2 regions of the Roseovarius sp. MBR-6 genome follow, and region 1 is predicted to be linked to the other one. Evidence: riboswitches for the same ligand, from Rfam matches in the RefSeq annotation. Region 1 holds a riboswitch; the other holds the start of a gene.
The links. Region 1 has a riboswitch for cobalamin ahead of ABIE57_RS13120 (TonB-dependent receptor plug domain-containing protein). Riboswitches for the same ligand answer to the same signal wherever they lie in the genome.

Region 1 (3,401 bases):
GCGTCATGGCTTTTCTCGGTGACATCGGCGAATTGCCCGCGCGTCGCTGCCTCATGGGTAAAGGCCTGCACCGTCTGCACCGACAAGAGCGCCTCGGACGCGCTGCCCGAACTTTGCGCGATCCAGTCCTGATTTTCCCGGCTGAGCACCCGCATCCGCCGCCCCAGCGTCAGGATCGGCACGATCACCAGCGGCACGATCAACAGAACCAGCCCGGTAAGCTTGGCCGAGGTCAACAACATCAGCCCCATGCCCCCCACGAACAGCAGCAGGTTGCGCAGCGCGATCGAGATGGACGAGCCGATGACCGACAGGATCAGCGTGGTATCGGTGGTGATCCGGCTCAGCACCTCGCCGGTCATCAGCCGCTCGAAAAACGCGGGGCTCATGCCGATCACCCGGTCGAACACGGCCTTGCGGATATCGGCCACAACGCGCTCGCCCAGCCGTGTGACGAGCAGGTAGCGCGCCCCGGTCCCCAGCGCGAGCAGCGCCGCAATGAGAAGCGCCGCGCCAAAATACTGATCGAGCAGCGCGCCGTCCTCGACGCTGAAATTGTCCACCACCCGCCGCACCGCCATTGGCAGCGCCAGCGCCACGGCGGCGGTCAAGACCAGCGCGGTGATCGCCGCCACCAGAAGCGGGCGATAGGGACGCAGGAACGGCCAAAGCTCGGCCAGCGCGCTCACGCGCCGCGATTTCTCCCGATCGAGCAGATCGGCCCCGTTCTCGGCCCTGCGCACCATGGTATTCCTCCCGTTCCGTCGTCCCGGTTCTTGGCGAGTGCGGCGCGCGGGGTCAAGTGCTCCGATTGGTCGCAGGCGCTCAGGGGAGGGGCGAAACGCCGATCACCACGGGATGCGCCGCGACCAGCAGCGCAAAACCCGCAAGGCCCAGCCCGAGGCGCACAGCCGTGCCGGACCAGGAGGCGGGGCGCGGCGGCCAGAGCGGCGGGGCGCGGCGTGCCGCGTTCAGGTGCGCCCATTCCGCACCCATCATGCGCTTGCGGCGGCGGTCCACGATCCAATGCCCCAAGAGGGCGAAGCCGGCGAAAAGGCCGAAAAGCAGCACATGCGCCAGATCGCCATTGGGCAGCAGATGCGCCAGCGCCCAGAGCGCGAGGGCCAGCAGCAACGGATGGCGGGTGTAACAGATGAGGCCGGGGCGCGCGGGGTCGAACCCCGCCCCCTCGCGCCCGCCGAAGGAGAACGGGTTGGGCCTGCCCGCGGCCAGCGCCACCAGGAGGCAAACGCCAAGCATCGCGGCAAGCGTCACATGCGCCTGCCACCCGGCCCGCTCCCAGAGCGGCACAAAGGGCGCACGCCCCGCCGCTTTGATCAGCCAGTAAAGCACGCCAAGCGACAGCGCCGAATAGCCAAGGCCAAAGCCCCGCCGCCCCACCCGCGCCACCAGCGCGGACTTGACCGGCGGGCGCAAAGGCAGCGAGTGGCTCAGGAAAAACACCGTAAATGCAAGGATATATTCGGTCCAGCCCACGCCCCTGCCCTTCCACCATTCCGATCAGGTCTGGGCATAGCGCGCAGATACACGATGCGGCAAGCGCGATTTCCGCTTGCGCGAATCCCGCGTGGGGCGTATCGCGTATCTGCTTCGGTCCGGGGCCTTCGGGCGCCGGTGAAAAGGGAATACGGTGCGATCCGCGCTCTGGATCAATTCCGCAACTGCCCCCGCAACTGTAGGCGGCGAGCGAGACCGGCACATGCCACTGCGCCAGCAGGCGTGGGAAGGCCCGGTCAAGCGATGACCCGCAAGTCAGGAGACCTGCCGAAGTGATCACCCTATCCGGGCGCGGGGCGCGCCGTGGATAACGGTCTTTTCCGTAGTGGTGGCGCTTCACCGTCTGCGGAGGGGGCATGTCCTTTTCCAATGACCGACACGCAAGGAAACCGTGCCGCGATCCGGCATTGGGGGACAGACAGATGAAACATATCGCCACCTGCGCGCTTTGCGCTCTCGCCACGGCCCCCGCCATGGCCCAAGAGGCGTTCGACCTCGACACCATCACCGTCATTGCGAACCAGACCGCCACCGCGCTCGAGCGCAGCGGTGCGACCGTGGAGATCATCCCCGGATCCGAGGTGCAGGCCGCGCCCCGCGCGCGTCTGGGCGATTTCCTGACCTTCCAGCCGGGGATCACCTCCTCGGCCAACGGCCCGCTCGGCACCACCTCGACGGTGCGCATCCGCGGGCTTGGCGGGGCCTATGTGCCGGTCTTCATCGACGGTATCGACGTGACCGACCCGGCCTCGAGTGGCGGCGGCTTCGATTTCGGCGGGCTGACCAATGCCGGGCTTGGCCGGATCGAGGTGCTCAAGGGCTCGCAATCGGCGCGGTTCGGTCAGAACGCCGTGGGCGGCGTGATCAATATCGAAAGCCTGCGCCCGACCGAGGACGGCGTGCACGGCTTTGCCGAGGTCGAGGCGGGCAGCTTCGATTTCCGGCGCGGCGTGCTGGGCCTGACCGCGCGCACCGCGCGCACCGATCTCGCCTTTTCCTACAGCCGAACCGAGACGGATGGCTTTTCCGCCTCCGCCTTCGGCACCGAAAAGGACGGGTTCGAGGGAAGCCAGGCCAATCTCTACCTGCGCCACCAGTTTTCCGATAGTCTCGCCGCCGGGTTCACGGCGCTCTATACCGACACCCGCGCCGAGTTCGACGAGTTCGGCGGCGACGGCGCGCCGCCTTTCGACGAAGTCAACAAGAACGAAACCATCGGCGCGCGCGGCTTTGTCGAGGTGCAGACCGGGGCGGTCAGCCACGAGCTTGCGCTGAGCTGGTTCGAAAGCGACCGCACCAGTTTTTCCAACGGCGTGGCCAGCCCCTTCAAGGGCGAGCGGCGGCGCGCGGAGTATCGCGGCAGCTATGATCCGGGCGGGATCTGGGCGCTCAATTTCGGGGGCGACTACACCGAGGAAGAGGACCTGACGCAGACCATCGACATCGTCGGTGTGCAGGCCGAACTTCTGTTTGCCCCCACCGACACGCTCGATCTGGCCTTCTCGCTGCGCAATGACGACCATTCGGAGTTTTCCTCGGAACTCAGCTCGCGCGCGGCGCTGGCGTGGCGGGCGCGGCCCGATCTGATCGTGCGCGCCTCGGTCTCGGACGGGTTCCGCGCGCCGACGCTGGTGCAGCTTGACCCGTTCTTCGGCGATCCGAATTTCCAGCCCGAAACCAGCCTCAGCTATGATGTCGGCGTGGAAAAGCGCCTCAACGGTGACGGATTCCTGCGCGCCACGCTGTTCTACACCGAGATCGACAACCAGATTTTCTTTGACGACGCCTCGACGCGCTGCCCCTCGGGCTTTGGCTGTTTCGAGACCGGCGATTTCGAGGCCAAGGGGATCGAACTTTCGGGGCAGGTGGCGATCAACGCCTTT
Region 2 (3,401 bases), on a different contig from region 1:
AACCGCGCGCCAAAGGTGAGGCGGGCGGCGATGGTGCGCAGGTGGCCGGGGGCGAGCGCCACGCAGCCCGCGGTGGGATAGCCCGGTCGCCGCCAGCGGTGGATGAAGATGCAGGACCCGCGCCCGCGCACGGCAAAGGGCCAGTTCCAGTCGGTGACGATCACCAGATCATAGAGCGGATCCGCGCGGCGCAGCGCCTCGTGGCTGTGCGGGTAGGGGGCACGGACCATGAGGTTGTAATCCTCGTGCCCCGGATCGTCCGACCACAGATCGCCGGGGCGGATGGGGACCGCCCAATCGGCGGGGCGCGCGATGCGGTCGGGGCGATAGAGCATTCCCACGATGCGGTGGCTGCCTGCGGGCGTCGCGCCGTCGCCCTCGCGCTTGGCGGCGCTGATGCCCCCGCGCCCGATGGTGCAGGGATAGAGGCGGCCCTGAAAGCGCAGGCCAAGCGGGGTGAGAACCAGATCCTTCGGTGTCATGCCCTTTTGCTAGCATGTCTTGTGCGCCGGTCCAGCGGTTTCGGGAACGAACATCCCTTTATTAGCGCTATTGCTGCACATGCAAACTATACGTGCTGTGCTTAAATAGGCAGCGGATGCGCCTGAAAACTGTTCAATTGGTTAACCTTAGGTCAATTTTCGCCCATGCGTTTTCTGCATGGCAGAAATGTTCACGGTGGGTATTGTGCAGGTGCAGAAACAAGCTATCTTTGTCTCAACGAAGGGCGGCAGACGCGGGTTTGCCCCTCTAACGAAACGAAACGCAAGGATACGAAAATGGCACAGTCGATTGTCACGCGCCACAGCGCCGCCGTCTCGGTCGGCGAAGAGCTGCGCCGGGCCATCCATGCCGCAATGCAGCGGTTCGCCGATTACCGTGCCTACCGGCGCACGATCCGCGAATTGTCGGAACTGAGCGCTCATGATCTGGCCGATCTCGGCCTGCATCACAGCGAAATCCGGCGCGTTGCTTACGAATCGGTTTACGGCGCGCGCGCCTGAACCTCAAGAGATCGGCGGCACCTCTCCTCCTCCCGGGTGCAGCCGACACGGTCACGGGTTCCCTCTCCTCCTCCCTGGAGCCCGCGACCGGAAGACCGGGGCGCAAGCCCCGCAAGATCGCGAATGGCCCTCTCCTCCTCCCTGGGCCGGACGTGTCAGGAAGCGGCGGCCCCCTCCTCCTCCCTGGGGTCGCCGCTTTTCCTTTTTCCGGGTTGCTTTTCGTCAGTTGAGCCAGCGCGCGCGCCCGCGCCGCATCGGTGCGGGGCAGGGCAGGGCGGCCGTGCTCAAAAAATCGACAAAGGCGCGGGCCGCCGCGCTTTGCGCGCCCTGGGCGGCATCGCTCGTGAGCGCCTCGCGCGCCGTGTCGGTGGTGACGGGGCCGGGCGTGGCAAATACCCATTCAAGAAATCCCAGCCGCGCAAGCGCCTGCGCCTGTGCGCCGATGGCGGGGCTTTCCTCGAGCGCGTCGATGATTCGGGTCAGTGTCATGGTGGTTCTCCCCGGTCGCACCCCGGACCGGATGGGGCGAGGGGGAAGGGCGCGCGCGCCCGAATCGCCCCCCGCGATTGCGACAGTGCCGGGGCTGGTTTCCGGGCTTGGGGGGTGGGCCGTCCGGCCCGTGCGCTTCGGCGCCTTCCCGAGACCCGTGGTCCCAGTGGCATCGTGCCGAAACGCCCTCCCTTACCGTTGCGGGGGCAGCGCCGGTCTCTCACCGGCTTCCCAATTCTCCGCCCCGAGGGGCGGCACCCTGACCCACGCAGGCTACCAGCGTGTTTTTTCCCGGCAAGCGCAAATGCGGCGACACGGGACAGAAACCGGCGTGTGCCCTCTTTTGCAGGGGCCGTGCCCACGCTAGCGTGAGCCACCCAACTCAGGAGCCCGCCCGTGACCGATCCCGAGACCTTCTTGCGCGCACTCTTCGCGCGTGCCGTGGCCGTGGCCGACCCGATGCAGAGCCTCGCCGCGCATCTGCCGCCCCGCCCCGAGGGCCGCGTGGTGGTCATTGGCGCGGGCAAGGCAAGCGCGCGCATGGCCGAGGCGGTGGAGGCCGAATGGGGGCCTTGTGAGGGGCTGGTGATCACGCGCTACGGCTACGCGCGGCCCTGCGCGGGCATCGAGATCGTCGAGGCCGCGCATCCGGTGCCCGATGCGGCGGGGCTGGCGGCGACCGCGCGGATGCTGCGGCTGGTCGAGGGTCTTGGCGAAGGCGACACGGTGCTGGCGCTCATCTCGGGCGGCGCCTCGGCGCTATTGGTGCAGCCTGCGGGCGCGATCACGCTGGCCGAGAAACAGGCGGTCAACGCGGCACTTCTGGCCTCGGGCGCTCCCATCGGTCAAATGAACCTCTTGCGCAAGCATCTGAGCCGGGTGAAGGGCGGGCAATTGGCCGCCGCAGCCTTTCCTGCGCGGATGCTGGCGCTGATGATTTCCGATGTGCCGGGGGATGATCCGGGGATGATCGGCTCTGGCCCCACGGTGGGCGAGGCCAGCACGCCCGAGGACGCGCGCGCCATCGTGGCGCGTTACGGGATCGTGCTGCCCAATGCGGCCGAGGCGGTGCTGCGCGGCCCGACAGGGGTGGTCGCACCGGGGGATGTGCGCCTCAGTCGGGTGGAAAACGTGATTTACGCCGCCCCCTCGCAATCGCTGGCGGCGGCGGCGGATCTGGCGCGCGCCGAGGGGCTGCGGGTGGAGATCCTGGGCGACGATCTGGAAGGCGAGGCGCGCGAGGTGGCGCGTGACCATGCCGCGCGGGCGCGGGCGGTGCAACGCGCGCTGAAGGCCGGTGACGCACCGGTGCTGCTGCTCTCGGGGGGCGAGTTGACCGTGACGCGGCGCGGCGACGGGGTGGGCGGGCCGAATGCCGAATATGCGCTGGCACTGGCGCTGGCCCTTGGCGGGGCGGCGGGCATCCACGCGATTGCCTGCGATACCGACGGGGTGGATGGCGCGGCCGAGGTGGCCGGCGCGGTCATCGGGCCACAGACCCTGGCGCGCGCGCGCGCGGCGGGCGCAGACCCCGAAACGGCGCTGGCAAGCAATGACGCGCACGGGTTTTTCGGCGCGGTTGGTGGGCAGGTGGTAACCGGGCCGACGCTGACGAATGTCAATGATTTCCGCGCGATCCTGATTGCGCCCGCCTGACGTTCCGCGCGCGCGCGCGGAATCGAGTCGCATCCCGGGCCCGCTTTTGCGATACTGCACAAGTAATTTGAGGGAGATTGCCCATGAAACGCCGCGCCATTTTCGGACTTCTGGCTGCGCCGTTGCTGGCGATCGCGCAGCCTGTGAGCGCCGCCATCGTCAAGCTCGGCGCCGACGAGGTCGAGGCGCTGCTGGCAGGCAATACCATCGTCGGCACCTGGTCCGGCACGTCCTATCGCCAGTATTTCGCCC

Region 2: it holds a riboswitch for cobalamin, as region 1 does, so the genes downstream of both, ABIE57_RS09925 (hypothetical protein) here and ABIE57_RS13120 (TonB-dependent receptor plug domain-containing protein) in region 1, are expected to answer to the same signal.

The regions. Positions count from the first base shown of each region.
Region 1 is NZ_JBEPPW010000010.1:49,251-52,651, reverse strand. Features, by position in the region: gene ABIE57_RS13130 (ABC transporter transmembrane domain-containing protein) at 1-746, opposite strand, end outside; gene ABIE57_RS13125 (NnrU family protein) at 826-1,497, opposite strand; cobalamin riboswitch at 1,596-1,804, shown strand; gene ABIE57_RS13120 (TonB-dependent receptor plug domain-containing protein) at 1,941-3,401, shown strand, end outside.
Region 2 is NZ_JBEPPW010000006.1:99,974-103,374, forward strand. Features, by position in the region: gene ABIE57_RS09915 (L,D-transpeptidase family protein) at 1-482, opposite strand, end outside; gene ABIE57_RS09920 (DUF1127 domain-containing protein) at 780-1,004, shown strand; gene ABIE57_RS09925 (hypothetical protein) at 1,227-1,493, opposite strand; cobalamin riboswitch at 1,569-1,770, opposite strand; gene ABIE57_RS09930 (glycerate kinase type-2 family protein) at 1,890-3,149, shown strand; gene ABIE57_RS09935 (hypothetical protein) at 3,233-3,401, shown strand, end outside.